3 regions of the Psychrobacillus mangrovi genome follow, and region 3 is predicted to be linked to each of the others. Evidence: riboswitches for the same ligand, from Rfam matches in the RefSeq annotation. Region 3 holds a riboswitch; each other region holds the start of a gene.

Region 1 (10,700 bases), on a different contig from region 3:
GTATCTAGGTTATACAATTGCTATATTTACATTTATTTTAGCTATGCTCGGTCCAATTTTAGGTTCCATCGCAGATTATCGGGGTATGAAAAAGAAATTTTTTACTTTTTTCTTTGCACTGGGGGTTGCCTTTACTGCATTACTTGCCTTCGTTCCATATGATAATTGGTTACTATTATTAATTTGCTATACTTTAGCAGCACTTGGAGCTACAGGGGCAAATGTTTTTTATGATGGATTTATTGTAGACGTAACGACGGATAAACGGATGCACACAGTTTCAGCGAGAGGCTACAGTTTAGGTTATATTGGGAGCACTATTCCCTTTTTGATCAGTATTGTTATTATATTGTTAGCAGGAAAAGAAATAATTCCTCTTTCAAGCATTAACGCTAGTCGGATAGGATTTCTTATTACAGCAACTTGGTGGATTGCGTTTTCCATACCTTTATTCAAAAATGTTCATCAAATACATTTTATTGAACGGGATGGGAATCCAGTTGTTCAAAGTTTTAAACGATTAGGCAATACTTTTAAAGAAATACGACAATACCGTGCATTGTTCTTATTTTTACTAGCATACTTTTTCTATATTGATGGTGTCGGTACAATTATTAGTATGTCTACTGCTTATGGTACAGATTTAGGACTAGACACGACAGGATTACTACTCGTCCTTTTCGCTACTCAGGTAGTAGCTGCTCCATTTGCTATATTGTTCGGTAAACTCGCAGGTAAATTTTCTGAAAAGAGAATGCTTTATGTAGGTATCATAATTTATATCATCGTATGTATTTATGCAGTTTTCTTAGAAACAATTGTAGATTTTTGGATATTAGCTATGCTTGTTGCAACTTCCCAAGGTGGTATACAGGCATTGAGTAGATCATACTTTGGAAAACTAGTACCGAAAAAGAATTCTAATGAGTTTTTTGGATTTTATAATATTTTTGGCAAGTTTGCTTCTATCATGGGTCCCTTGTTAGTAGCATTTACTGCCCAATTTACAGGAAAATCTAACTACGGTGTGTTTAGTTTAGTTATCTTGTTTATCATCGGTCTTATCATATTATCGAGAGTACCAGAACCAAATGAAGTAGTACCAGTTGATGAAGTTCCTGCATCCTAATATCAAGAGACATGCTTAGCGTGTCTCTTTTATTATGGCTTTGAAAGGGATGTGCGACAGCTTCACGCTACGCAGAGAAAATCTCAAGGGAATCTCAGAAAATCTCGGAGTATCTGAACCTTCGAAGAGGATATATTGCTCCACCTCGGATTATTTATAAACGGTTAACTACATTGAAGATGGGCAAAGATTTGAACGTGGATGACTCAAGTAGGCAGCGTGTCAATTGGACTCTCTAAGAACGACACCTTTCAATAATAATACATTTACCAAATGCTATACTATCCTTATCATAAATAAGTGCGATCACTATTAATTTAACACTTGTCAAATTGTTTAAGAATAGCCTTTTTATATCCTTTTAATTCAACTTCAAGAAAAATAATAAACGCAAAAGATTCTCACCTCCTCGACTTCTTTATTCCCTTCTTAAACAATGACTTCTCGAATTATTCTTTCTTCTTAATATTTTTTAGCTAAAAGAGTTGTAGTAATACCTACAGAAAGTACAGTAATGCAGGAATACAATAATGATACGGAATCCACTAGAAGGCTCCCGAAGACTACGACTAAAATATCAATTGATAGAATCCCTAAACCGGGATTAATGTGTAACACTTTTGAGATCATCTGAGCAAGCAAATCTGTACCACCAATCGTTATGTCAGATCGAAGCATTAAACCAATTCCTAAACCTACAAAAATTCCACCGCTTATTGCACCTGCCAATTCATTCGTAATTAATTTCTGCCCTGCAATATGTAAAGGATATAAGAAATCAATAATCACCGAAGAAAATAACAATCCATGAATACCATTATAAAAAAATGTTCGATAGTTCATCCAAGCGATTAAAAATATCGGCAAGCTAACACAAATAATAGCAATCCCAACTTTTACGTTAAATAAATAATGAATGATTAAACTTATTCCAATGGCTCCACCGTCTAATAGATGATAAGGAACAATAAAAAAGTTGATTCCAATTGCTATTAAAATACTTCCAATAAAAATAATAAGAGATTTTTGTAAAAACATAATCATCACCTTTCCGCATATAAAAATATATGTTTATAAAATGAAAAAAACACAGGAAAAACTAATCCTGTGTTTTTTTAATCTCTTTTTAGATAATATATTATTTTGATTGCGCAAAAGTTGTCGGCATAACAACAGCAATTACTTCCCCTTTAGCACAAAGTACGTCACCTGCATATACTTCAGTTGACACTTTCCATTTCTTAGGATGAATCTCTTCAACTGTACCTTTTGCTTTTAGTAATACTTTTTGCGGTGTTGGTTTTAAGAAATCGACATGCAAAGAGCCTGTTACGAAACGGGGTGGAGCTTCGCCACTTCCTGGCTCGTGACCATTTCTTCGATGTAAAGCAAGAGATGCAGATCCTGTCCCATGGCAATCTACTATTGCTCCTATTAAGCCTCCGTATACAAATCCCGGTATTGCAATATGTTTTTCTTTTGGTTCATAAACTGTTTCCGTCTGGTCCCCATTCCAGTACGTCCGTAAATGATACCCATGTTCATTTAATCTCCCACATCCATAACACCAAGCAAAATCATCTGGATAATCATCCTGTATAGCTCGAATGTTTTCCTCCATCTCTCTTATTCCCCCTTGTAATTTTAGATTACTTATATAATACTTCTCTTCTATCTTGAAATATAGGAATTCTTTTTCGAACATCTTCTATCTGTTCTATATCAATATCCACTAATTGAACCGTCTCTTCATTCTCGCCTACCCATAAAATTTCACCCCATGGAGAAATTACCATGGAATTACCATTAAATGAATTGTTCGGATTACTTCCAACACAGTTTACAGCAATAATAAAAATTTGATTTTCAATTGCTCTTGCTTGCAACAATATTTTCCAGTGATCAATACGGATATCCGGCCATTCTGCGGGAATAAACATAACCTTTGCACCATTTAAGGTATGAACCCTCGTCCACTCGGGAAACCGTAAATCGTAACAAATAATTCCCCCCATTTCTATTCCATCTAATGTAAATAAGTTTTTTTCATTACCTTCTTCAAAATAATGATGTTCATCCATTAATTTGATTAAGTGTACTTTGTTATATTCGGAAATAATCTCTCCTGAAGAATTGGAAACATACATTGTGTTGTAAAATTTATCTCCTTTTTTAGTTGAAACAGACCCTCCAACAATATGAATATTTAATTCTTTGGATAATCGAGAAAATAATTTTTTCGTATTTTCTCCTTCTAAATCTGCAATTTCTTCTAGTCTTGTCAAATCGTAACCAGTATTCCACATCTCTGGTAGCACAACAATCCTAGCCCCTAAGGATGCAGCTTCTCTCACTTTTTCCTCTACCTTCAGAAAATTTTCTTTTGGCGCACCAAACACAATATCTAATTGAACACATGCAATTTTCATTTCGCCACCACCTATAGACATAATACTTAAAAGATTATAAGATTTGTCTAATCTATGCAACTAATTAGAAAAAGAGGTATCGCACATGGAATTTTCAAATCGATTAAAAAGTTTACCCACTCAATTTTTTGCAACACTAGTTCAAAAAGTAGCACTCGCGGTGTCAGAAGGAAGAGATGTTATAAATTTAGGACAAGGAAATCCAGATCAACCTACTCCTGAACATATTGTAAAAGCTCTACAAGATGCTGCAACAAATCCAATAGCACACAAATATTCTCCTTTTCGAGGAATAAATGAATTAAAGCAAGCTGCTGCAGATTTTTATTTACGAGAATACAAGGTAGAAATAAATCCAAATACCGAAGTGGCTATTATGTTTGGAACAAAGATAGGTCTAGTTGAGTTACCATTAGCTATGATGAATGAAAATGAACTTCTGCTCTTACCAGATCCAGGTTATCCAGATTATTTATCGGGTGTCGGATTAGCAAGTGTCCGTTTTGAAACAATGCCCCTGCTAGAAGAAAATAGTTTTCTTCCTGATTACAGTAAATTAACAGAAAATCAAAAACAAGACGCTAAGTTAATGTATTTGAATTATCCTAACAACCCTACTGGAGCTACTGCAACGAAAGAATTTTTTGAAGAAACTGTTAAGCTTGCGAAAGAATCAGATATAGCAATAGTGCACGATTTTGCTTATGGAGGAATTGGCTTTGACGGCAAAAAACCAATTAGCTTTTTAGAAGTAGAAGGTGCAAAAGATGTTGGTATAGAAATGTATACTCTATCTAAAACTTATAATATGGCCGGATGGCGTGTTGGTTTCGCAGTTGGGAATCCTAAAATGATTGAAGCAATCAATATTATTCAGGACCATTTATTTGTCAGCCTGTTCCCTGCAATACAAACTGCTGCTGCTGCAGCACTCAACGAGAGCCAGGAATGTGTAGATGATCTTGTTTCTTTGTATGAAGGAAGAAGAAATGCATTAGTAGAAGCTTGCTCAAGAATAGGATGGAATATCAAAGCACCAGAAGGCTCCTTTTTTGCATGGTTGCCAGTTGCAATAGGTTATACAAGTCAAGAATTTGCAGACTTACTTTTAGAAAAAGCAGATGTCGCTGTAGCTGCTGGGAATGGTTTCGGATCCTTTGGTGAAGGCTATGTTCGTGTCGGCTTATTAGTGGATGAAGTTCGATTGGTAGAAGCCATTAATCGTATTGAAAAGCTCAATCTATTTTAAAATAAAACCCGATTTACTTTTGTAAATCGGATTTTATTTTTTATATTCTATTTGGAGATGTTTTATTGGAATCCACTGGGTAAAACTGGTTAGTCCCTGTTTCCTCATCAAACTTACGATGAAACCCCATTCCAGTAACTTCAGCTAAAACTACATCTACTGTAATGTCAGGGTTTTCTCCTTTCATAAAATGACCTCCAAAAACGTTGCCATGTTGATCACACATAGACCCGTGAAAATGAGTTTCGTAGTCCCCATCTCTTTTACACACCACACCTGTTCCCTGTAAAAATTCTATTGGTCCCTCGTTTACTATAAGGTTATTATATCCAACTCCAATTTTAGAAGTTTCATTCGGAACAAGATAGACAAAACCACTTCTTTGAAAACTTCCAAAACAACTAATGATAGTTGCATATTCAATGCAATTTTCTTTGCATAATTCCTCTATTCCTTCAAGTAAATCTGTTCCATAAACAAGTCTTGCTCCAACAATTTTTCCAAACTGACCGGTAGCATAATTTGCACTTACTAAAGACATAAAATTCATCATCCCTGCATATTTATTTATTGATAATAACTTTAAACTAACCAGACTGAAAATTTCAACTAGAAAAAATTTGTTGACTTTAATAAGTTGATGTAGTAAATTAACTTTTATGGAATAGCTGAAAAATTAAATAGCTTTTATCTCTTATCAAGAGTAGCTGAGGGACTGGCCCGTTGAAGCTCGGCAACCATCTACATTATTTTATGTAGAAAGGTGCTAAATCCTGCAAAACAATTGTTTTGGCAGATAAGAGAGGACAATAGTATTTTCGTGTGCCTCTCTTTCTGTGAAAGAGAGGCTTTTTATATTTATTCAACGAAAGTTATAAATTATAGGAGGAAAATGAAATGAAAAAATTTGGTTTACTTTTATCAACTGTACTTTTATCTGGAGCGCTAGCAGCATGTGGGGATAGCTCAACTGATGGAGATAAAACAGAAGCATTAAATGAAAAAAAATTAGTTGTAGGGGTTACAGCAGGACCACATGAACAAATCGTTGAAGTTGCAAAAGAAGTAGCTGCAAAAGACGGACTAGAAATTGAACTAAAAGTTTTCTCTGATTACATACTTCCAAACACAGCACTATCTGAAAAAGACCTAGATGCTAATAGTTATCAGCATGAGCCTTTCTTAAATACTTTTAACGAAGACCATGGAACAGATTTAGTACCTGTTGGGAAAACAATTCTAAATCCAATGGGAGTTTACTCAGACAAATTTGACTCAATAGATGATCTTCCAGACGGAGCAACTTTTGGGTTACCTAACGATCCAACTAACGGCGCTCGCGCACTATACATTTTAGAAGAACACGGCCTAATCAAAATAAAAGAGGATAAAAGAGAAACTGCTTCCATCTATGATCTAGAAGAAAACCCAAAAAATTTAAAATTCATTGAGCTAGAAGCAGCACAAATTCCTAAACAGTTAAGCGAAGTTGATGCGGCAGCAATTAACACTAACTTTGCTTTAGATGCTGGTATTAATCCAAAAGAAGATTCTATTTTACTAGAGTCATCTAATTCACCATATGTAAACTACATTGTTGTACGCGCTGAGAATAAAGACGACCCAACGATTCAAAAGTTTGTTAAAGCTTATCAATCAGAAGAAGTTAAAAAATTCATCGAAGAAGAATTTCAAGGTTCTGTATTACCTAGCTGGGAAGAGTAGATGATATTCGGAAACGTTACCGACCTCGGTAACGTTTTCTTTAGAAAGGAAGGCAAACAATGATTGTTTTAGAAAATATATCAAAAGAATTTAAAAGTAAGAATGGCATTGTAAAAGCAGTAAATAATGTCAATATACATGTGAAAAAAGGCGAAATCCATGGAGTAATTGGATATAGCGGTGCTGGAAAGAGTACACTCATTCGTTGCGTTAATCTTCTAGAAAAACCTACTGAAGGTAAAGTTTTTATAAACGGAAAGGAAGCAACCTCCCTCCCCCTTCCAAAACTAAGAGAAGTTCGGAACAAAATAGGAATGATCTTCCAAGGTTTCAACTTGTTAAAAACAGCGACAGTTTACGATAATATAGCTATCCCTCTGAAACTTCTTGGGTATGATCAAACAGAAGTAAAAACAAGGGTAAATAAATACTTAGAAATTGTAGGCCTGACGGATAAACATAATAACTATCCAAATCAATTATCAGGTGGTCAAAAACAAAGGGTTGCTATAGCACGTGCTCTTGCACAAGAACCAGAAGTGTTATTAAGTGACGAAGCGACAAGTGCGCTTGATCCTGAAACAACTGATTCTATCTTGGAACTCTTATTAAAAATTAATAGAGAATTAGGGATAACAATTTTATTAATCACGCATGAAATGAATGTTATTCAAAAAATTTGCGATTATGTATATGTAATGGAAAATGGAGAAGTAGTTGAACAGAATTCAGCTATTAATCTATTCACTAAACCAAGTCACACAACCACTAAAAAGTTTTTAAATACAATTAGTCAGCGAAATTTACCTCCTACTTTAATCTCACAATTAAATGTTAGTGGAGCTGTTACACGTTTAACATTTGTTGGAGAAAGTACAGGTAAGCCTCTAATCGCAGAAGTTAGCCAAAAATTCAATGTTCAGCCAAATATTTTAACTGCTAATATTATTGAGTTAAAAAATGGGATCGTTGGTAACATTGTCATTCATTTGATTGGTGTTCAAGATCAAGTAAATGCAGCAATAAAATTTTTGGAAGATCACGGCGTTGGCACTGAAGATTTGGAGGGACAATCATGAGCAGATCCGAACAGTTTATAGAGCAATGGTTACCGATTATCGGAAAATCAGTGATTGAAACATTCCAAATGGTTGGCATTTCATTGTTTTTCTCTGTTTTAATCGGAATTCCTTTAGGAATTTTAATCGTATTAACTAGACCAGGTCAGGCATTACAAAATAAAATTTTATATCAAATTAGTAATTTAATTATTAACATAGTACGTTCAGTACCTTTCATCATTTTACTATTTTTCATACTTCCTTTTACGAAAATAATTGTTGGTACTACAATCGGTGTTAAAGGAGTTATAGTTCCATTAGTTATCTATACTGCTCCATATATTGCACGCTTAATGGAATCTGCCTTACTTGAAGTAGAGAATGGTGTAATTGAGGCCTATACAGCGATGGGAATTAAAACAAGATCGATTATTTGGCATGTACTGTTAAGAGAAGCCCGCCCTTCTATCATTTTAGGATTAACTATATCAACAGTTAGTTTAATAGGCGCAACTGCCATGGCTGGTATGGTTGGAGCTGGAGGACTTGGAGATTTAGCCTACCGTTTCGGACATTTACGTTATGAAGTTGATGTCATGTACGCTACTGTCTTTATTTTAATTATCCTCGTACAAAGTATCCAATCAATCGGTAATAGATTAGCAGCTAGATTGAAGAAAGATTAATCGGAGGTTTTCATATGACTAACTATTTGTATGTTGAGCGCAACGGTTCTATCGCTACCCTCATTTTTAATCGTGCAGAGAAGAAAAATTCTTTTTCTCTTGCTATGTTTCAAGAGCTAGGTAATATCTTAGATGAGCTCGAAGATGATTCTAAAATAAAATTATTAATTTTAAAAGGTGTGGACGAAAGAGCATTTTCATCCGGTGCAGATATTACGGAGTTCCTTGAAAATCGTTTTTCTGCACAAAAAGCTAAAGATTATAATGATGCTACTTTGGAATCTATTGAAAAACTATATCGTTTTCCTAAACCAACAATTGCTCTTATTAAAACATTGGCAATTGGTGGTGGATTAGAGTTAGCTAATTCTTGTGATTTTAGGTTTGCTACTTCTGGCAGTAAGCTAGGAATCACTGCTTCTAACATCGGTATTATATACAACTTAACTAGCACCAAGCGGTTAGTAAATCTAATTGGCCCATCAAAAGCAAAAGAACTACTTTATACTGCTAATTTAATCTCTGCTGAAGAAGGAAGAGAAATAGGTTTAATTGATTATGTATATCCAATGGATGAGATTGAAGAGAAATGTCATGAGTTTGCCGAACAAATTATCCGTAAATCTTCTGTAGCAAATAATGGTATCAAGCAAGTAATTCAATCGATTATAGACGGTGAGAATGAAGAAACGAAAGAAATAGAACAACTAATTTTAGATTCATTCAGTTCGGAAGATTATAAAGAAGGAATTCAAGCATTTTTAGAAAAAAGAAAACCCAATTTTTCTTAAGAGGTGAGCTATATGTCAACTATTAAAAACAATGATTTGTTATTAGATAATATCGGTTCTAATGAAAAATATCCTATCAATTTTAGCGAATTAGAACAAGCTGCAAAGGAAAAACTAGAGGCAGGTCCTTTTGGATATATCCGCTCCTCTGCAGGTGGTGAAGAAACTTATCGTAAAAATAGCAATTCATTTGAAAAATATTCGATTGTACCAAGATTTCTTACAGATGTTTCTGCATTAAATACAGAAGTTACTATACTTGGTCGTACATACCCTCACCCCCTTTTTATAGCTCCTGTAGGTGTAAATAAGATTGCACATGAGGATGGGGAAATTGCTGTAGCTAAAGCAGCGGCAAAATTTAATTATCCTTACATTCAAAGTACCGTGTCAAGTTATTCGATCGAAGAAATCGCAGAAGCGACAGAAGGCAGTTCGAAATGGTTTCAATTGTATTGGTCACAAAACAAAGAAATTTCTTTTAGTATGATTCAAAGAGCTGAAGCAGCAGGATACGAAGCAATTGTTTTAACTGTAGATACAGTTATGCTTGGTTGGCGTGAGGAAGATGTAAGAAATCAGTTTTCTCCTCTTAAACGCGGTTTTGGTCAAGGTAATTATGCCTCTGATCCTGTTTTTATGGCTGCTCTACCGGATCAGTCGAAGGATGCCATTATAGATAGTATGATAGAAAACATCTATCATCCTACATTAAATTGGAACAACATCGAGGAATTAAGAGAGTATACTTCATTGCCAATATTACTGAAAGGTATTCTTCATCCAGAAGATGCGAAGCTAGCAATTGAAAAAGGTTTGGATGGCATTATCGTTTCTAACCATGGTGGGCGTCAGTTAGATGGTGTAATTGCTAGTATCGATGCCCTTCCTGAAATAGTTGAGATTGTAAACGGTAAAATTCCAGTACTTTTTGACAGTGGTGTAAGACGTGGTTCAGATGCAGTAAAGGCTCTAGCACTTGGAGCAACCGCAGTATGCATTGGACGACCTTTTATATGGGGATTGGCTAGTGGCGGTCAAGCTGGTGTTGAAAGGGTTCTTGAAAATTTTCTTCAAGAAACAAATGTTTCGATTTCATTGAGTGGAGCACGAAATTTAGAGGAGCTTCGTAAGTTAAAAATTGTACGAAGCTAATAGCAGTTTTAAAAGGTGGTAAGTTACAAATGGAACAATCTTTAAAAGGAATGAAAGTGGTTGATTTATCACAAGTTCTTGCTGGCCCCTATTGTACAATGGTGCTAGGAGATATGGGTGCTGATGTTGTAAAAGTGGAAAAATTCCCTAAAGGGGATGATACACGAACAATGGGTCCCTATATTAACGATGAAAGCTATATGTATATGATGGTCAATCGAAATAAACGTGGGATATGTCTTAATTTAAAAACAGAAGAAGGTCTACAGATTTTATATAAACTAATAAAAGATGCAGATGTCTTCATTGAGAACTATCGACCAGGTGTTACGAAGAAGCTTGGAATTGATTATGATACTTTAAAATCGATCAATCCAGGCATGATTTATTGTTCTATATCAGGTTATGGCCAAACTGGACCTTACAAGAATAAGGGTGGCTTTGATATCATGGCGCAAGGTCTCTCTGGATTAAT
Region 2 (10,700 bases), on a different contig from region 3:
TTGTTTCTTTGTTTGGAGAATGTATAAAGTGGTTGTTAATTATAAACCCTTTAGAAACTTTAGCTGAGAAACTGTTCTTAGTAACTTTCATTCCACATCTACTGTATTTTGGTATTGGTATATTTTGGTTAAGAACGTGGAGAAGCGTCAAGCATTCACCTGTCTTAGCAGCTCTTGCTGCATGGTTTTATATTGTTATTAGATACGATATACTTCAAATGAAAAATTTCTTGGGACCTTTTTATGAATTTGCTTGGGCTTTACCACTTAGTTATGCTGTAATTTGGTTCGGTTATAACGCACCTATATTTTTTTTGAAAGTAACTAAATTAGGTGATTATAGTTATGGTATATATATTTGGCATATGGTGGTTATTAACACACTAATGACATTCCAGTTTACAGATAAATACCCGAATCTTCCTGGGACAATAGTACATTTCATAGTTTTATTATTTACTTTATTAATGGCTATGTTTTCTTGGTGGATAATTGAGAAACCAACCATGAAATTTAAGCCGTTCTCATCTAGGGATCAAGAGAAAAAACAGAATCGAGTATTCAGACAAGTCCGATAGCTTATTGAACACTAAGAACAACATATTGTTCATTTATCTTGTTCAACTACCATGAATATAGATTTCTTCAAGAAAAGGAAAATGACAACACTTAAAAAGACCCAGATTAATCGAGAAAAAAATGAAGAGACGTACATTAATAAGTCTATGGATTAGGATGGACTGAATTAAGGTCAGTATCAGTATTGACATTTCTTGACCATTTTCATTCTCTGTGGTGCAGTACTTTTTTGTGCTGCATGGATGGCTAACGGGTACTTAACTAAATAAAGTTTCTAACATTTCGGGTAGACTTCATATTCAGTTGTTCTCTTGTAAAATCAAGGAGTTTTATTTAGTTTTAATCTGACCACTTTTTTAACCACTTTTTATTATTTTAATAGTTATGTGAACAGTAAAAATGTAAAATCCTTTGTTTTTTAGAGATTTAAAGGTGTATTCTTTCTTAATTTATAACATTGAGTGATGAACGGCATGATGTCCGTAATTGGAACTTGCCAAGTTCATGACCAACCGTGTTTGCTCAAGCGGCTCGTGGCTCGCCAACGGAAAGCGAGCGGTGTGATTCGGAAAAACTTACTCTGCCATTCTCTTAAAGATGGTTTGTTTAGTTGGAAAACACCTTTTCTTTCGTCACACAAGAACATTGCTTTTGTGCAATAGTATTGTATATGATAAGAAGAAAAAGGTGATTTTAATGACGATTCAATTTTTTGGTTATCCTAAATGTAGTACATGCAGAAAGGCAAGTAAGTGGTTGAAAGATCATCAAGTAGAATTTATGGATAATCATATAGTGGAAAACCCACCTTCAAAAGAAATGATAAAAGAAATGTTAGAAAAGACAAATATTGATTTAAAAAAGTTCTTTAACACTAGCGGCACTAAATATCGGGAACTGCAATTGAAGGACAAGCTACCAAATATGACTGAGGAAGAACAAATTGAAACGCTTGTGTCAGATGGAATGCTTATTAAGCGACCTCTTGTATATGATGGAGAACATTTGACACTAGGTTTTAAAGAAGAAGAGTTTGAACATATTTGGAAAAGCGTATAAAGTTGCTTGTTTTTACAATAGAAATATGTGAATATTATAGAGGAATATATATTTTTGAGAGGGGTATAACATGAGCACACCTAAAGAATTAAAATACTCAGAAGAGCATGAATGGGTAAAAACAGAAGACGGTAAAGTACGCATTGGTATTACACATTTTGCACAATCAGAACTTGGTGATATCGTATTTGTCGAGCTTCCACAAGTAGGAGACGATATAAAAGCTGGAGATCCTTTCGGAAGTGTTGAATCAGTTAAAACTGTTTCTGAACTTTATGCTCCTATCAGCGGTAAAGTAGTAGAAGTAAACGCTGAATTAGAGGATAGCCCTGAATATGTAAACGAATCTCCGTATGAAAATGCATGGATGATTGTAGTTGAACCTTCTGATGTAGCGGAAGTGGATGCACTATTATCTGCAGAACAATATGAAGAGTTAATTCAAGAATAATTTGATAAGGGAAGGCGCCGGTTATTTACTGGCGCTTTTTCATATACTACGTATATATGATGTGCTGGGAGCGAAGCTAATGGCTAAGGTATTTAGTGAAAAAGTAATTCTTGTGGAAGGTAGATCAGATAAACTGAGACTTTTAACTATTCTTGAAGAAGCAGCTGAAATTGTTTGTACGAATGGTACTATTTCTAATGTAAAATTAGAAGAAATTTTAAGTCCTTTAGAAGAATTGCCCATTTATGCTTTTTTAGACTCCGATAAATCAGGAGAACAAATACGATCGATTGTAAGAAAAGTATATCCAGAAGCTATCCATCTATATACGAATCCTGTATATGGTGAAGTTGCAAATACCCCTCTTGATGTTTTGGCTTCTATCTTGCAACGTGCTAAGATTAAAGTGAAAAAAGAATTTTTAGCATAGGATGATGTTTGTGAATGAATGGTCGCGAGAGGAATGGGAGCAGGCTAAAAATGCTCCTAGTCTTTCTCTTTTATATATTTACACCCCAATGTGTGGTACATGCCTGGTAGCCTCTAAAATGATGCAGGTTATTAAGGAAATTGTAGAGTTTCCAGTTGGACAAGCAAATATTAATTACATAAAAGAATTAGCTGTGGATTATGAAATTGAAAGTGTCCCATGTCTTTTAATTGCAAAACATGGAATAGTTTATAAAAAGATATATGCTTTTCAATCTATCCCTTATCTCTTAGATGTTATAAAAAGTGTTGACGACACCGAATTATCATGATAAAATTCGATTTACTGATAACAATTGAATAGTGTCGCTCTTATTAAGAGAGGTGGAGGGAAGTGCCCGATGAAACCCAGCAACCGTCATGTAAATGAAATGGTGCCAAATCACACAAAGCGTAATTGCTTTGGAAAATGAGAGAATGGATGACTGTTATTTTGAATGATAACATACACCCCTTCTGCTCTTTTGCAGAAGGGTTTTTTTTATAGTATTGTACTGTCTATACAGGAGGGAAGATTTACGTGATTAGCTTGAAAGATATTTCGAAAAAGTTCAGTACGAAGCAAGGTACCATTGTTGCTGTTGATAATGTAAATCTTACAATTAAGCAGGGTGAGATCTTTGGAATTATTGGATATAGTGGTGCCGGAAAAAGTACGTTAATTAGATTGTTAAATGGATTGGAAAAGCCAACCTCCGGACAAATTGTTGTTAATGATAAAGAAATTACATCAATTACCGAAGATAAGCTTCGACAAGTAAGACAAAAAGTAAGTATGATATTTCAACATTTTAATCTTTTATGGTCAAGAACAGTTGCAGAAAACATAGCTTTTCCATTGGAAATCGCAGGAGTGCCAAAAGAACAAAGAGCTACTCGTGTAAAAGAGTTGATAGAGCTAGTTGGTTTAGAAGGAAGAGGGGATTATTATCCTTCTCAGCTATCTGGAGGTCAAAAGCAACGAGTAGGAATTGCTCGAGCACTAGCAAATCGTCCAGAAGTACTGCTTTGTGATGAAGCTACATCTGCACTTGACCCAGAAACAACGGATTCGATATTAGATTTATTAATTAGTATTAATGAAAGATTAGGCTTAACCATTGTATTAATAACTCATGAAATGCAAGTCATTCAAAAGATTTGTAACCGAGTAGCAGTTATGGAGAATGGTCAAGTGGTAGAGGAAGGGGACGTACTTGAAGTTTTCCAAAACCCCAAACAGCCTATTACAAAGAGATTTGTTTCGCAAGTGTCCGAAAATGCGCAGGCTCAGCAAACGATACAAAATTTAAGAGAACTTTATCCAAATGGCAAACTGATTAAGCTTGTTTTTGTAGGTGACCAAACAGAACAGCCGATTCTTTCAAGACTAATTAAACAATTCGATTTGGAAGTAAATATAGTCCAAGGAAATGTTTCGCATACGAAAAGTGGAGCATATGGAACATTGATTCTCCAAATTGACGGTGATGCATTGGCAATTGATAAAGCAATTCTTTTTATTAATGAACAAAAAGTGCACACAGAGGTGATCAACAATGATTAATACTTTATTTCCAAATGTTGATTGGCCAAAAATGTGGGAAGCGACAATGGAAACTCTTTATATGACTGCAGTTTCTACCTTATTAACATTTGTATTTGGTCTAGCACTAGGATTACTCTTGTTTTTAACAAGTCCGCACCAAGCATGGGCCAACAAACTAGCAAATTGGTTAACGGGAGCATTTGTAAATATATTTCGTTCCATACCATTTATTATTTTAATCATATTGCTAATACCATTAACAAAGTTTCTTTTAGGCACAATTCGCGGCCCTAATGCAGCATTTCCCGCTCTTGTAATTGGAGCAGCTCCATTTTACGCTCGGATGGTTTTGATTGGATTAAGAGAAATTGACAAAGGTGTACTAGAAGCAGCTAAATCAATGGGTGCTAAAACTTCTACTATTATATGGAAGGTTTTATTGCCTGAATCGATGCCAGCATTAGTCTCTGGACTAACAGTTACATGTATATCGCTAGTTGGATATACGGCAATGGCGGGTATTATTGGGGCAGGCGGCTTGGGTACGTTAGCTTTCTTAGATGGGTTTCAACGAAGTAGAGAAGATGTAACGCTTGTTGCAACCATATTAATACTCATTGTTGTATTTATTATTCAATGGATTGGCGATACGATTACAACAAAAATAGACAAAAGATAATTGGTGTTCACGAGTTTACTCGATCACATATAAAATTGGGGAATTAGAGAAGGAGAGAATTTAAATGAAAAAGTTTTTAGCAGGAGCATTATTGTCTGTTAGTGCATTAACTCTAGCAGCTTGCGGTGGAGAAGAAGAAAGCGGCAAATTAGTAGTAGGAGCATCTAACGTTCCTCATGCTGAGATTTTAGAACAAGCTAAACCATTATTAGAAGAACAAGGTATTGAACTTACAATTGAAACTTACCAAGACTATGTTTTACCAAACCAAGATTTAGATTCAGGAGACTTGGATGCTAACTTCTTCCAACACATCCCTTATTTCGAGGGACAAAAAGAAGAATTTGGATATGATTTTGTAAATGCAGGTGGAATTCACATCGAGCCAATAGGTTTATATTCTAAAAAGTATGGATCTATTGAAGAATTACCAGAAGGTGCAACAATTCTAATGAGTAACTCTGTTGCTGACCATGGTCGTGTACTAGCTATGTTAGAGGCTCAAGGTTTAATTAAATTAGCTGAAGGTATTGATAAAACAACAGCTGAAGTAACTGATATTGTAGAGAATCCAAAAAATATTGAATTTGACGCTAACTATGAAGCTGCATTATTAGTGCAACTATATGAAAATGAAGAAGGCGATGCAGTACTAATCAATTCAAACTATGCATTAGACGCTGGGCTTAACCCAATGGAAGATTCTATTGCTATTGAAGACTCTGAATCTCCATATGTAAACATCATTGCAGTTAAAGCTGGCGATGAAGATAAAAAAGAAATCAAAGCTCTAGTAGACGTTTTACACTCTAAAGAAATTCAAGATTTCATCGTTGAAGAGTGGGGCGGATCTGTAGTTCCAGTTAAATAATTTAGAACGTAGCAGGCACTATAAGTGTCTGCTTTTTTTGTGTATGGATACGAGCGATTGTGATTCCTTGGGGCGGATAAAGTTTAACTAGGGTCGGATTGCGAAGCATTAGGAGCGTATACCAACTAGCTAGGAGCGATTGTGATTCCTTGGGGCGGATAAAGTTTATTAGGGTCGGATGGCGAAGCATTGGGAGCGAATACCAACTTGTAAGGATGGATTGTAATTCGTTGGAGCCGATAAATTTTAACTAGGGTCGGATGGCGAAGCATTTGGAGCGAATACCAACTTGTTAGGATGGATTGTGATTCGTTGGAGCGGATAAAGTTTAACTAGGGTCGGATGGCGAAGCATTAGGAGCGGATACCAACTAGCTAGGAGCGATTGTGATTCTTTGGGGCGGATAAAGTTTATTAGGGGCGGATTGCGAAGCATTGGGAGCGAATACCAACTTGTTAGGATGGATTGTAATTCGTTGGAGCGGATAAAGTTTATTAGGGGCGGATTGCGAAGCATTGGGAGCGAATACCAACTTGTTAGGATGGATTGTAATTCGTTGGAGCGGATAAAGTTTATTAGGGGCGGATTGCAAACAATTAAGAGCGTATACCAACTACTTAGGTGCGATTGTGATTCCTTTGAGCGGATAAAGTTTATTAGGGTCGGATGGCAAAGAATTAGGAGCGTAAACCAACTAGCTAGGAGCGATTGTGATGCGATTGAACGGATTAAGTTTAATTAGGAACACAAACCTATTTTTAATGAGTGAAAACCAATGTAATTTGAAATAGATTCATAGATATTTTTAACTATTCATGTTATTCTGATTATGAGGTGATGAATAGTTGATTATAAAATCTTATGCTAAATCAATACATATCGAAGCAATGGAACAGCTTTTAAAACGACTCTCATTTGAACATCCATTATACCCAAAGATAGTAAAAGATATTGGTGCCATTAGAGCTGGTGATTTTGGAGAAGAGATTGTTTTTCGAGAGCTAGAAAAAATGCAATTACCGTATAAATACTATGTATTTCATAAGGTGTTCCTCTTTGCTGAAAATGGTTTTGAAATGGATATTCTAATAATCACTCCTTATGGAGCAATTATTCTAGAAGTTAAAAATATCATAGGAGAATTAGTGTTTACTGAGAATCCATCCCAGCTACTACAACAAAAAGAAACTGAATTGAATAAATACCCTTGTCCAGCCGGGCAACTGAATGAATACAAGTATCAATTATCCCAATTTCTGCTAGAGTATAATATCTCCATTCCCATTTATGGTGCCGTTGTTTTTGCCTCTCGAAATAGCATTGTTAAAGTATCAACAGACAAAGCTACCATTCTTAATAGAAATGAAGTCCGACCTTATCTTCGTAGACTACAAAATCTTAATCCCACTCTCACCATAGAGGATATTGAAAAATTAAAAGATATTCTCCTTATAAAAAATACCTCGAATACTTACTCTCCATTGATTAATCAATTTTCTATTAAAGCAGAAGACCTTAAAAAAGGTGTGGAATGTCTTAATTGTGGACTAATAGGTATGCAAAAAAGAAAACGAACATGGTATTGCGCAGCGTGCGGAAAAAGTGATCATACTGCTCACATGAAAGCTATTTCCACATACTTTTTGTTATGTAATGATTTTATTACGAATAAAGAATGTAGGGAATTTCTCCTTCTTAATAATAGACATGAGGCCAAGAGAATTCTATCAAACACTAGCTTAACTAGAGTTGGAAATAATAAATTAACACGATATACTAAATAGTAGATAAGTTTTCTGAAGAAAAAAATGTTTGACGGTGTGTTAACATGGGTATGTAAGTATAGTAAGATTTAAAAAATCGAGAGGAATGATTCATTATCAATTTAGAAGAGTTGCCCTACACAGAACAAATGGACCACGCGTTTAGAGGAGTTCACGGTTTCGGATATACCGAATTACGAAATAGTCAGGATTTAAGACTGAAGGTTGAACAACGTAGACAGCGAGATCATGAGAAAAGTGTCCAACTAGTCGCGAAAATTGATGCTCAATCTTTTCGAGGTTAAATAAAAGATGATAAAAAATCCATGGAGAAACTATTCTCCATGGATTTTTTAAGTTAAACACTATATTCATAGTGAAATCCATTCTCATTTGGGATAGCTTATTGAAAATTATCAGGGAATATTGCATTACTTAAAAGAAAGAGATAATACAGAAAAATACAAGAAAAACAATAGATTTATAATCAAAATGAGAAAGTGTTTCAAAAGATTTGCATGGCAATAGACTTTGGGTTAAGATTAGAATGATAATAAATTAGAATGGTAATCCATTCGAAGTTACTTAATGGAGGTTATTACATGTCAACTTTAGTGATTAAGGATTTACACGTTGCTATAGACGGTAAAGAGATATTAAAGGGTGTTAATTTAACAATTAATACAAACGAAATTCACGCAGTTATGGGTCCAAACGGAACTGGTAAATCTACTTTAGCATCTGCTATTATGGGTCACCCTAAATATGAAGTGACTTCAGGTTCAATTGAATTGGACGGGGAAAATGTTTTAGAAATGGAAGTAGATGAACGCGCTCAAGCTGGTTTGTTTTTAGCTATGCAATATCCAAGTGAAATTACTGGTGTAACAAACGCAGACTTCTTACGTTCAGCTATTAATTCACGCCGAGAAGAAGGCGATGAAATTTCTTTAATGAAGTTCATCCGTGAATTGGACAGCAAAATGGAATTTTTAGAAATGGATTTAGACATGGCTCAACGTTATTTAAATGAAGGATTCTCAGGTGGAGAGAAAAAACGTAATGAGATTCTTCAATTAATGATGTTAAAACCAAAATTCGCTATCTTAGATGAGATTGACTCAGGTTTAGATATCGATGCACTAAAAGTTGTTTCAAAAGGAATTAACGAAATGCGTGGAGAAGGTTTCGGAAGTCTAGTGATCACTCACTACCAACGTCTTCTTAACTACATTACTCCTGACCATGTACACGTTATGATGCAAGGTCGCGTAGTGAAATCTGGTGGTCCTGAGCTTGCACAAAAACTAGAAGCACAAGGATATGACTGGATTAAAGAAGAGTTAGGAATTGAAGACGAGACAGTTGGACAAGAAGCATAAGAAAGGGGACGAATCAGCATGACGGTTGAAACAAAATTGGCATTAACCGAGCAGGATATCCGCTCCTTTTCAGAAAGTAAACAAGAACCAAGCTGGTTGACAGACCTTCGTCTACAAGCACTTGGTGAGCTTGAATCACTTCCAATGCCAAAGCCAGATAAAACAAAAATCGATAATTGGAATTTCATTGAATTTCCTACACATACTGTAGAGAGCAGTGTTTTTACTTCTTTAGAAGAATTACCAGAAGAAGTAAAAGCACTTGTAAATGCAGAAGAACAAAAAAATATTTATATTCAACATAATAATACCCCTGCATTTGTTTCTTTATCGGAAGAACTAAAAGCAAAAGGTGTTATTTTAACAGATATTTTTACAGCAATCCGTGAAAATAGTGACCTAGTTCAAAAATATTTTATGACAGATGGCGTAAAAGTAAATGAGCATAAACTAACAGCTTTACATGCAGCACTTTTAAATGGTGGGGTATTTGTATACGTACCGAAAAATGTTGTAGTAGAAGAGCCAATCCAAGTAATTTATTTACACGACGACAATACAGCTTCACTTTTCAATCACACTTTACTAGTTGCAGATGAAAACAGTGTAGTTACGTATGTGGAAAACTATTTATCAACTGTTGAAGAAACAAACGGCTTAGCTAATATTGTTTCTGAAGTTATTGCGAAAGATAATGCAAAAGTAACTTTTGGAACTGTAGATGTACTTGCAGAAGGATTTACTACTTATGTAAACCGCCGCGGAGTAACAAACCGTGATGCAGTGCTTGAATGGGCACTTGGCATGATGAACGATAGCGATACGATTTCTGAAAATGTAACTCATTTAGTTGGGGACAATTCACAAGGTCGTGTTAAAATGGTTGTTGTAGGTCGAGGGAAACAAAAACAAAACTTTACAACAAAAGTTATTCATTGGGGAAAACATACAGATGGTCATATCCTGAAACACGGTGTAATGAAAGACGAGGCATCATCTATTTTTAATGGAATTGGGAAAATTGAATTTGGGGCTACAAAATCAAATGCAGTACAAGAATCCCGTGTACTTATGTTAAGTGAAAAAGCACGTGGAGATGCTAACCCGATTTTACTGATTGATGAAGATGATGTAACAGCAGGTCACGCAGCTTCTGTTGGCCGAGTAGACCCACTTCAGTTGTACTATTTAATGAGCCGTGGTATTTCAAAACACGAAGCAGAGCGTCTAGTTATCCATGGATTCCTTGCTCCAGTAGTAAATGAATTACCTATCGAAGGCGTAAAGAAACAGCTGACGGAGGTTATTGAAAGGAAAGTTCGCTAATGCTCAGCAAAGAGATTCGAAGCTATTTTCCAATATTAAATCAAGAAATCAATGGTCATCCACTTGTCTATTTAGATAGTGGTGCTACTTCTCAAAAGCCGGTTCAAGTAATCGATGCAATTAAAAAGTATTATGAATTTGAAAACTCTAATGTTCACCGAGGTGTTCATACATTAGGAAATCGTGCGACAGAAAGTTACGAAGGTGCACGAGAAAAGGTTCGAAAATTCATTAATGCTAAATCGACAAAAGAAATAATATTTACTCGTGGTACAACAACATCTATCAATACAGTTGCAAGAAGCTATGGCTTAGCAAATGTAAAAGAAGGCGATGAAATTGTTATCACGCATATGGAACACCATTCTAATATCATTCCGTGGCAACAACTTGCGAAAGATACAGGTGCAATATTAAAATATATCGATTTAGAAGCAGATGGAACATTATCATTAGAAAAAGTTCGTGCTACTATCACAGATAAAACGAAAATTGTATCCATTGTATACGTTTCAAACGTATTAGGTACAATGAATCCAATTAAAGAAATTACAGAAATTGCGCATGAGCATG
Region 3 (10,700 bases):
GTTCAATCCCTGAAACCACATGACCATGGCCTGTTTCAGCTGGCTTCCGAGGTGCAATATCTTTTACCGCTTCGCGAACTGCTTGAATATGGGCAGGAGTAGTTCCACAACATCCACCTACTACATTTAGCCATCCTTTTTCTGCAAAACCCTTTAACTTTTTCGATAACGATTCAGGTGATTCATGGTAATGTCCTTCTTCATCCGGTAAGCCTGCATTTGGGTAACAGCTAACATAGCCAACTGATAACTCCGAAAGGGAGCGAATATGATCTGTCATAAATTCTGGCCCAGTTGCACAGTTAAGCCCCACAGAGAGTGGTTTAATATGTTCAATCGAAATATAAAACGCTTCAATACTTTGACCCGCAAGCGTCGTTCCCATAGGCTCGATTGTTCCAGAAATCATTATAGGAAGGTCCTTACCCGTTTCTGTAAATGCTTGCTTTATTCCAATGGTTGCAGCCTTTACGTTTAGCATATCCTGACTTGTTTCCAACAGGATAACATCGGAGCCACCTTCGACCAATGCCTTTGCTTGTATGTAAAAGTCATTTGTTAACTCATCGAAGGTTATTCCACCTGTAACAGACAATGTCTTTGTTGTCGGTCCAATTGCACCAGCCACAAATCTCGGCCAGTCGGGAGTAGATAATTCAATTGCAACCTTCTTCGCAAGCTGTACTGCACGTATATTAATTTCATGCGCTTGGTCACCAAGATCATATTCATTCAATACGACAGGTGTGCCACCAAATGTATTCGTGCAGATGATATCTGCTCCGGCTTCTAGATATTCCCGATGAATTTGTTCAATAACAGTTGGTTTGACAACGTTTAAATACTCGTTACACCCCTCGTATTCTTCCCCACCAAAATCTTCTGGAGTGAGATTCGCATTTTGGATCATCGTCCCCATTGCGCCATCAATAATAAGAATTCTTTTTTGAAGTTCCTGTTCAATTAGATGCTTTGACATAGCTGTTTTCTCTCGCTTTCTTTGCGTCAATCTCTTTAATATGGCGAATTAATTCTAGTGACATATCTACTCGGAAAAACGGGGTAATAATGTAAATACCATTAAATAATTCCGCAGCAGTGTCAATAAGCTCTTTAGCAATTTGTATACCTTCCGCAGTAGAGCGCTCTTTATCTTCTCCACAAGCACGCATACGTTCTAGTACTTCGTCTGATAATTTAATACCTGGCACTTCATTGTGCAGGAATTCGGAATTACGACTATTTGTCAGTGGCATAATCCCAAGGAAAATTGGGGTTGATAAATGTTTTGTCGCTTCATATATTTCTTCAATTTTTTCTTTCGAATAAACAGGTTGGGTAATGAAATAATCAGCTCCACACTCGATTTTCTTCTCTAATCGTTTTACTGCGCGATCGAGTACCCGAACATTTGGATTAAAGGCAGCTGCCACAGAGAAATTGGCTTTTTTTCGAAGCGATTTTCCTGAGAATGAAATACCTTCATTTAGCTGTTTAATTAATTGTAGTAACTCTAAGCTTGATACATCATAAACACTTGTTGCACCTGGAAAATCTCCAATTTTAGTTGGATCTCCGGTAACAGCCAATATATCATGAATTCCAAGTGCATCGAGACCCATTAAATGTGATTGCAAGCCAATTAAATTCCGGTCACGACAAGTAATATGAGCCAGTGGACGAATATTGTTTTGTAATTTTAACATCGAGCCCATCGCCATATTGCTAATACGAGGAGAAGCAAGTGAGTTATCTGCCATCGTCACTGCATCAATTCCAGCTGCATTGAGCTGTTCTGCGCCTTCCATAAAAGTGGTTGTATCTAAATGGCGTGGCGTATCCAGTTCCACGATGATTGTTCTTTCGGTTTTTGCTTTTTCATGAAGCGGCTGATTAATAGTTGGTTCTGCTTCTTGAATGATTATCGGCTTTCTAGGTGTTACGATTTTATCTGTAATTGGAGGTAGGGTTCCAATTCTTTTTTTCACGGCTTCAATATGTTTTGGTGTTGTACCACAGCAACCGCCTATTAATCGAACTCCTGCTTCACGGAGGTATAGAGCAGCTTTTCCAAAATAATCTGCCTCAGATTCGTAAACTATACGACCATCCTCCACATCGAGTAAACTCGCATTAGGATAAGCCGAAAGAAATGCTTTTTCAGGTAAAGTAACACCTTCGAACGCTTGAATCGTATGATGAGGACCAAGTCGGCAATTGACACCTACAATATTTGCCCCTAATGCTTCAAGATGATGTAATGCGTCATTTAGCGATATACCGTTTTGCAAGATGCCTGGATCATGCATCGATACTTGCGCAATAATCGGTGTATCCGTCAACTTTCGTAGATGCGTAATCGTTGCTGAAAGCTCCTCAAAATCATAGTAAGTTTCTAATAATAATCCATCCGGATTTCCTGATAGTAGTTGGGTGGCTTGTTGATTGACCGTCGCAATAATTTCATCAATGGTCGCATCACTCTTTCGAATACCGCGAATTCCACCAATCGTACCAAGTACGAATTGTCCAGCTGGCGCAGCTACTCTTTTTGCGATTTGAATCGCCGCTTCATTGATTTCTTTCATTTGATTCTCTAGTCCGTATCGTGCCAATTTGATCGCGTTCGCACCATACGTATTCGTCTGAATAATATCCGCACCTGCAACTATATAGTCCTGGTGAATCTTCTCAATGATCTCTGGCTTCTGGATATTTAGTTCCTCATTACAATAATCGATTCCATATGAATAAAGCAGTGTCCCCATCGCTCCATCAGCAGTCAACACATTCGTTTGAAGCTTCTCTAATAAACCCATTCGCAATCATCCTCTCTCAAATAAAAAAAGCCTTCCATGAAAAGAAGGCTTTACGAGTATGTAAAATTCGTCCCTTCTCATCTATCAGACACTTAAGCATCTGCTGGAATTAGCACCTGACCAAACGGCTGGTTGCTGAAGCTTCAAAGGGCCAGTCCCTCAGCTTCTCTTGATAAGAATTCAGTATTCAATTTTTAAGTTAGACTTATCGTACCTTTATTCAACTAAAGCGTCAAGACGTAGATTGAATTTTCTACATATTTAGAGTGTTTTTATTATCCGATTTTTGGTGATTATTATCCGATTTTCTTGAGTTATTATCCGATAATCCCGACTTATTATCCGATTATCACACTTTATCATCCGATTCATCAATTTATGACCAATTCCACTTATAAATTGTGTTGCGTTTAGATGAGCCCTCTCTCGTTAGCCCCATAGAATTTAATATGCGGGATGCGGCCTGAAAAGAATCCAATCTGAGAAAATATCTACATTGCCGATTATTAATACTATCCCCAATTAGCATAAACCACTCACGAATCGCCTTCTCATGCGCCAAGCGATCTACGTGGCCACACCGAAAACAGTTCCAACCGTTTTTCTTTTTAACCATCCCATGCGTCTCACACTTTTCACAAAAGACCCCTGTCAGCAATTCATGTGGATTAATGCCCCAGCGACCGCACATTGGAAATGGCAAGTATGTTTGATGACTGGCAATTATTTTCTCAGCCACCTCGCGTATTTCATCTACTGTTAAATACACATTTTCCCGAACCATATTCCGCAAAAATACTGGAATCGTCGAATGAAGAACCGCGGGATATTTTACCGAAGGCTCTACAACCTTCACCCTTGAATTCGTCAACACGATTACACCATACACAGGAATTTTCACTCCTTGCAATCTCAGCCAATCTTCGAGCAAATATATATTTCGTTCAATCTGAACCTCTGGACTCTCAAACACATCCACTTTTCCCTCTTCATTCTCTCGCATAAGCTGAGAAGGATTCTGCTTAAAACGTAAACTACCACCAATATTTTTACTCTCCAAAACCACAGCAAAGTACTGAGTTAGAAATACTGTATCTATTTGAAATTTCCCGTACGATTCTAAACTCACATCATGTAGCACCACATACTCAAATGGAAATGAATACTTCTGAAACACCCAATCCATTCGTACCTCTCCATATACGCCTGCCTTTGCCATTTGCATTTTCGAATGAATCAACTCCTTCATCTCGTGTGTATCTGGCAACCTTCTATTCAATATCTGTAGACCAATAATGCTATGTTCATGCGAACGCGTTTTGACTATCATTTTAACACCCCCAATCGCATCGTATCACATATACAAAACATGTAAATTTCACTAAAACAGCAACAATTTCATTCCTACAATTAAAAGAGGACCAAAATCGAATTTTGGTCCAAAAGTTACTTCTTAAATTAAATTCTAGCTGCAATCATTTCCGCCGTTTCCTTACCATTTTTAATACATGCACCAATTCCAACTCCATAATAGGAGCATCCAGCAAGCAATACATTCGGAAGCATAGATTCTAATTTCTGATTCAATGACTTTATCGCTTCGCCATGCTCTAAATGATAATTTGGCATTTGTTCATTCCATTTAGTTACCTCTACTACTTTAGGTTTGCCGTTAAGCTTCAGGCTCTTATCAATATCTTGTAAAGCTACTTCCACCAACTCTTCCTCACTCATATGCTTCATACTCTCGAACGCTTGATTGGTGCTTTTGTAAAACATTCGAACGAGCAAGTTTCCACTCGAAGATGTATGCTTCCATTTCCGGCTCGTCCATGTGCATGCATTACATTTCACGTCACTATTTTCCGAAACAATAAAACCAGTACCATCAGCAGGTAACTGCTCATCGAGAATATCAAAACCAAGATAAATACTAATTAATGATGAATTCTTCAATTTATTAAAATCCACATCTAAGTCTTTATCTTGCAGTATGTTCTGCGTCACATTATGCGGAGTCGTTAGTACTACAAAATCAGCTTCAATAGTTTCTCCATTTGCCAATAAAACATCATAACCCGCTTCTGTTTTCATAACTTTCTCTGTATGTACTCCCTTTATAATAGTACATTCGCTCAATTCTTCCTCCAAGCGATTGATTAATGCAGAAAGACCCCCTTTAAAGGAGATGAATTTTTTATTTGCCGCTGCTTCGAACTTTTCTTTATGAGCTCCTAACCCTTTAATGATGCTGCCGTACTCGTTTTTATAGTCAATCAAATAAGGTAGTGTGGAAGCTATAGTGAGATCCTCTAGTTTCCCCGAATAAACTCCAGACAACACGGGTGCTATTTGTTTCTCCACTAACTCTTTCCCTAAAAAATGCTCAAGAAATGTACCAACCGAACTCTCTTTCGTAAAGCTTTCATTAGGAAAATCAAAATCTTTCAATGCCTCTTCTTTACCCTCATCCGACACTAACGTACTACTCTCCAAAGACTCCTCACTTGTTGGAATTCCGAATACCGTATCAGCTGGAATTGCATGAAGCTCATTATTCGTGTAAATATACGAAATACCAGTTTCATTATAAACAAGCTTGTCTTGTAATTTTAACTCCTCAACAAAAGGCATTACCCCTTCATTTCGGGCAACGATTGAATCAGCGCCTGTTTCCATGATAAAGCTATCATTTTTTACAGAATGAATTTTACCGCCTAAATATTCATTCGCTTCCACAAGAATCAAATCCACATTTAATGCTTTTTCTATTTTAAGTCTTTGTAAATAATGCAACGTAGAAAGTCCTGTAATTCCTCCACCAACCACAACTACTCTTTTCAAAATATTCACTCCTAGTTCGAAATTACTCGTACTCCTAGTATAATCTCTTTTCAAAACAACTGGTATGACTAACCTCACTATTCTTCCACTATTCCATTAAAAGTTTACCTTTTCGTCAAAATTAATATAAATAGTACTAACTACTAATATCAGGTGATAAAATAGTTTTGAATGGAGGTTTTATTATGTTAGAAACAGCAAAAGTAATGAATATTATTAGACATCGCTATCCTTTTCTTTTAGTTGATACAATATTGGAGGTGGAAGAAGGAAGAAAAGCAATAGGTATTAAAAATATCACTGCAAATGAAGAATTTTTCAATGGCCACTTTCCAAATTATCCAGTAATGCCAGGAGTGTTAATAGTAGAGGCTTTAGCACAAGTAAGTGCAATAGTCATGCTAACGAAAGAAGGAAATGAAGGAAGATTAGGGCTTTTAGCAGGCATTGATAATTGCCGCTTTAAAAAGCAAGTAAAAACTGGAGACCAGCTTAGATTGGAAGTAGAAATTACTCGATTAAAAGGTCCCATTGGCAAGGGAAAAGGAATTGCTACAGTCGATGGTGAATTAGTATGTGAAACAGAGTTAATCTTTGCATTCGGTAATTAAGTAGTTGTAAAAGGGGAAATTTATTTGAACGAATATTACGGAGAGCTTTGCACACAAATTTACGAGAGTGATAAGTCTTATGCTGACGGGAAAGAACTCGAATTTTATCTTTCATTTGTGAAGGATAAAAACATGAAAGTATTAGAACCAATGTGTGGTAATGGTAGAATGCTACTTCCTTTTCTGCAAAAAGGGATCGATATAGAAGGATTTGATATCTCAGAAGAAATGCTGAAAGTTTGTAAGGAAAAAGGTAGAAAGTTAAATCTGAATCCTCCAGTATCTCTTGGAAAAATAGAGGTATTTGAAAGTCCTAACAAATATGATTTAATCATCATTCCTTTTGGTTCGTTTTCCCTTCTGCCTGATTATTTAGTAGCCGATAGTCTTGCAAATATGAAATCTATTTTAAAAGAAGACGGCAGATTACTTTTAACGATCATGACAAAAAGTGGTGAAATAAAAGGAATACCTGAATGGAAGGAAACGAATCGCAAAAAATTTAACAATGGAGTTATAGTTGAATATAAGAAATCACATTATGATCAGGAAAATAAGTTATTAATTAATAAGTTGAAATACCAATTAGTAAAAGATGCACAGATAGAAAAAACAGAGCTAATGGATTTCCCAATTCGTCTTTACAAACCTGGGGAATTTGAAGATATTCTTATGTCGAACGGATTTAATCAAATTGTTCTTCACGAAGTAAAGGACGGCTATGGATTAGGAAGCCCTTTTCATGTATATGAGTGTGTTTAAAAAACACACTCTAGCTTTTATAAATATCGTTTGATGACAGCCAATCTAATAATTGATGATACGGATAATAGGTAGTACCGTTTAACTCTACTTTTGGTGCATCGGGATATTTTCTAAGTAATTCCTGTATTTCTTCCTTACTCAATCCAAGGTACACTGGTAAATCTTTTTCCCTAATGAGAGTGGGGTATCCAGAAGAACTTCCTTTCGGGTTGTTAAAGTTCTTTAATCCATCGCCTATAAAATAACCCATCGCCGCAAGGCCAATACCTAGCCAGAAAAAACTTATATCCATTCTTTATTACCTCCTTCAAAAATCTATAAATGTCATACGAAGGGATAAGAGTTAAGTTTCATTAATATATTAATATTAGTAGAGAATGAGAGGGGGAAGACAATTATTGGATGGTTAAAATTCGTGATAAAACAATTCCTAAGTGAGCCAATGTGGTTCAAGTTATTGATCTCTGTCACATTGCTAAGTACCATTATTTTTAGTAGTTCATTCTTTTCGTATAATGTTTATTATGAAAGCTTATCAAAGTTAGCTGCTGCTATCTTTTTTGGAGCTTACGGTTTTAAATTGAGAAGAAGTAAATTCAATTCTTTTATTCTATTCATTTTAGCAATTATATGTATATTTCTAGCGATATTCGCAATTTTGTAAAATCGAAAAGGATAGAGTATTTCTATCCTTCTCTTCATTAAACCTGTCTTAGCACTGCACGCAATGGACTGCCATCTGCCCCAACAATCTTAAGAGGTAAGGCAATCAATTCATAATCCCCTGGGATGACCTCTTGTAAAAATAAATTTTCTAAAATATGAACACCGTGTCGATAAAGTGCATGGTGCGCTGGTAATTCTTTATCGTCCAATGCATCTACTGAAGGACGGTCAACGCCAATTAAGAAAATTCCTTTCTCCTGCAAAAATGCGGCAATATCCTCTTTTAATACCGAAATCTTAGTTGGGAATTGCTCCACATTAACATGTTGGATGGTTTTTAAAAGTAAGCGTTCCGCCCCTTCTAGCTCAAATGATCGCAATTCATCTCGACCAATTGATTCCAATCCAGAGACATCAATTACTTTAGCTCGACCAATATAAATATTGATGTCTAACTGCTCAATCGTTGCTCCGTCATTGTCAAAGTGAAATGGTGCATCCGCATGTGTCCCGGTATGTACACTAGTTGTAAAACGACCAATATTAACTGAACCGGTCTGTTCTTTCGAATAAGCTAGTTCAAAATGAAAAGGTGTATCACCAGGCCAAGTACCAATTTTATTTGAAAACGACTGTGAGATGTCTATCCACCGTTTCTCCATTAACATCCCCCCTTATAAACTTGTTCTTAAATCCCAGAGCTCTGGGAAAAAACGATGATCCAACACTTTACGTAAATAATTTACTCCCGAAGATCCGCCCGTTCCAGTTTTAAAACCAATAATACGTTCGACAGTTTTCATATGGCGGAAACGCCATTGCTGGAGCCAATCCTCCACATCTACGAGTTTTTCTGCTAGTTGGTACAAATCCCAATACTGATCCACGTTTTGATAGACTTCTTTCCATGCCTCTGCGACTGTCTCGTCACCTCCATATGTAACGGAATAATCTCGATTCACAGTGGTCGGGTTCAATTTAAACCCTGCTTTGGCTAATGCTTGAATTGCTACATCATAAATGCTTGGTGCATGATATGCTTTTTCGAGCTCTTCGTATAATCGTGAATCCTTCTCATAAATCTTAAGAATAAACTTTGTTTTATAACCGAGGGCAAATTCAATTTGTCGGTATTGAAAGGATTGAAAGCCAGATGATTTGCCAAGTTTATCGCGAAACTCTAAATACTCTGCTGGAGTTAATGTTGAGAGTACATCCCAAGCTTGAATAATCTGTGTTTGGATTTTTGTCACACGGGCTAGCATTTTAAAAGCAGCTTGCATTTTGTCTTCTTGGATCGCTTGAATAGCACTAGTCAATTCATGCAAGATTAACTTCATCCAAAGCTCACTTACTTGATGAATAATGATAAATAACATTTCATCATGATGACCTGACAAGCGTTTTTGACTAGATAAAATATTATCAAGTTGCAAATAATCCCCATAGGTCATATCATCATGAAAATCCGTATGAATCCCTTTTTCATCTTTCAGCTTTTCATGCAGCTTCGAAATATCCTCCGACATATAAGCCCTCCTTTTTATGCAACCACATCTCGCTTGTTTTCGTATTTTTTATACGTTTCTTCTGTCATAATCTTTTTCAAAATCTGCACAGTATTCCACACATCTTCAAATGAGTTATACAATGCAACAGGTGCCAAACGGATGCCATTTGGCGAGCGAAAATCAGGAATAACTTGGTGTTCCTTCAATGCCTTGCAAATGCGAGCAGCCTCTTCATGAACAAGATAAATATGTCCTCCCCGCTCCTCATGGTCAACTGGATTGGCAATTTTAAAATGAAAATCCCTCAACTCTTCCTTTATTAAATACATCATGTAGTCTGTTAACTTTAATGATTTCTCACGAATAGCTTCAATGCCCACCTCCGCAAACATTTGTAACGAACCATATAATGGCGCAGCACTTAATATATTCGGCGTACCGATTTGATATGCACCTGCATCTGGTGCTGGTGACATTTCAGTTTCCAAGTCAAACTGCTTCTCTTTATGAGACCCGAACCAACCAGCGAGTCCAGGCTTTTGTCCAAAATGCTTCCGATTGACGAATAATCCACCAACTGCACCAGGACCTCCGTTAAGATGCTTATAATTACACCAAAATGCAAAATCTACGTTCCAATCATCCACATAGTGAGGGATGGACCCAATAGAATGACACAAATCAAATCCAATAATGATATTTCTTTCGTGCGCAGCTTTAGTAAGCGCTTTCAAATTTAATATTTGTCCACTCCGATACAGCACACTCGGTAACACGATTAGAGCTATATCGTCGGTCATCGATTCTATTATGTCTTCTTCTATTAGAGTATTCCCGTCACGGCTTTTTACGAACTTCATATGTTCTTCTGGGTTATATCCATGTAACAACAGCTGACTACTTATGGCGTACAAATCAGAAGGAAAGTTCAATTCATCCACCAATATTTTAGTCCGTTTTCCTTCGGGGCGATAAAAACTTGCAACTAACTGATGTAAATTCGTAGTAGTTGAACCTGTAATCATAACTTCTTCTTTCATCGCACCAACAAGCGGTGCACACATCTCACTTAACGTTTCCGAAAAGTAATACCAAGGATGCTCACCTTGTGTCCACCCATCAATCCCGTATTTCTTCCATGAATCAAGTATCGATAAAAGTGACAGCTCCGCTCTTTTAGACAATAACCCCAAAGAATTCCCATCCATATACATGATATCTGGCAGCAAATAAAATTCATCTCGATAGCGATTTAAAATATCCTGATTATCTAATTTCTTCGCATAATGCAATGCAATATCCATTCGATGAAGCACCTTCCCTTATCTAAATTTTCTTTCTATTTAAATAAATCATAGGCATTAAGATAAGTAGTGTCAATGAAACAAGACATAATCTTTCAACGCGGTCTAATATGTAAAAATTTATGTAGGTATAATTTTTTATCCGATATCCTTTGTACATAATGAATCCTTGCATCTTCT

Evidence for each region. Region 3 has a riboswitch for S-adenosylmethionine ahead of WAX74_RS17800 (bifunctional homocysteine S-methyltransferase/methylenetetrahydrofolate reductase). Riboswitches for the same ligand answer to the same signal wherever they lie in the genome.
Region 1: it holds a riboswitch for S-adenosylmethionine, as region 3 does, so the genes downstream of both, WAX74_RS01405 (MetQ/NlpA family ABC transporter substrate-binding protein) here and WAX74_RS17800 (bifunctional homocysteine S-methyltransferase/methylenetetrahydrofolate reductase) in region 3, are expected to answer to the same signal.
Region 2: it holds a riboswitch for S-adenosylmethionine, as region 3 does, so the genes downstream of both, WAX74_RS13095 (methionine ABC transporter ATP-binding protein) here and WAX74_RS17800 (bifunctional homocysteine S-methyltransferase/methylenetetrahydrofolate reductase) in region 3, are expected to answer to the same signal.

The regions. Positions count from the first base shown of each region.
Region 1 covers NZ_JBAWSY010000001.1:269,500-280,199, forward strand. The annotation lists gene WAX74_RS01375 (MFS transporter) at 1-1,129, shown strand, start outside; gene WAX74_RS01380 (YitT family protein) at 1,592-2,167, opposite strand; gene WAX74_RS01385 (PaaI family thioesterase) at 2,268-2,750, opposite strand; gene WAX74_RS01390 (carbon-nitrogen family hydrolase) at 2,779-3,558, opposite strand; gene WAX74_RS01395 (pyridoxal phosphate-dependent aminotransferase) at 3,644-4,807, shown strand; gene WAX74_RS01400 (PPC domain-containing DNA-binding protein) at 4,848-5,348, opposite strand; SAM riboswitch class I at 5,499-5,610, shown strand; gene WAX74_RS01405 (MetQ/NlpA family ABC transporter substrate-binding protein) at 5,705-6,532, shown strand; gene WAX74_RS01410 (methionine ABC transporter ATP-binding protein) at 6,592-7,611, shown strand; gene WAX74_RS01415 (methionine ABC transporter permease) at 7,608-8,279, shown strand; gene WAX74_RS01420 (enoyl-CoA hydratase/isomerase family protein) at 8,294-9,070, shown strand; gene WAX74_RS01425 (alpha-hydroxy-acid oxidizing protein) at 9,083-10,225, shown strand; gene WAX74_RS01430 (CaiB/BaiF CoA transferase family protein) at 10,255-10,700, shown strand, end outside.
Region 2 covers NZ_JBAWSY010000009.1:110,631-121,330, forward strand. The annotation lists gene WAX74_RS13070 (acyltransferase family protein) at 1-578, shown strand, start outside; gene WAX74_RS13075 (arsenate reductase family protein) at 1,276-1,638, shown strand; gene gcvH (glycine cleavage system protein GcvH) at 1,709-2,089, shown strand; gene WAX74_RS13085 (toprim domain-containing protein) at 2,169-2,519, shown strand; gene WAX74_RS13090 (thioredoxin family protein) at 2,524-2,850, shown strand; SAM riboswitch class I at 2,888-2,994, shown strand; gene WAX74_RS13095 (methionine ABC transporter ATP-binding protein) at 3,099-4,124, shown strand; gene WAX74_RS13100 (methionine ABC transporter permease) at 4,117-4,785, shown strand; gene WAX74_RS13105 (MetQ/NlpA family ABC transporter substrate-binding protein) at 4,850-5,656, shown strand; gene WAX74_RS13110 (nuclease-related domain-containing protein) at 6,502-7,440, shown strand; gene WAX74_RS13115 (hypothetical protein) at 7,551-7,724, shown strand; gene sufC (Fe-S cluster assembly ATPase SufC) at 8,022-8,801, shown strand; gene sufD (Fe-S cluster assembly protein SufD) at 8,820-10,127, shown strand; gene WAX74_RS13130 (cysteine desulfurase) at 10,127-10,700, shown strand, end outside.
Region 3 covers NZ_JBAWSY010000020.1:38,791-49,490, forward strand. The annotation lists gene metH (methionine synthase) at 1-979, opposite strand, end outside; gene WAX74_RS17800 (bifunctional homocysteine S-methyltransferase/methylenetetrahydrofolate reductase) at 960-2,819, opposite strand; SAM riboswitch class I at 2,894-2,998, opposite strand; gene WAX74_RS17805 (nuclease-related domain-containing protein) at 3,196-4,149, opposite strand; gene WAX74_RS17810 (protoporphyrinogen oxidase) at 4,278-5,663, opposite strand; gene fabZ (3-hydroxyacyl-ACP dehydratase FabZ) at 5,849-6,274, shown strand; gene WAX74_RS17820 (class I SAM-dependent methyltransferase) at 6,299-7,036, shown strand; gene WAX74_RS17825 (DNA-binding protein) at 7,047-7,331, opposite strand; gene kynB (arylformamidase) at 7,741-8,367, opposite strand; gene kynA (tryptophan 2,3-dioxygenase) at 8,380-9,234, opposite strand; gene kynU (kynureninase) at 9,249-10,520, opposite strand.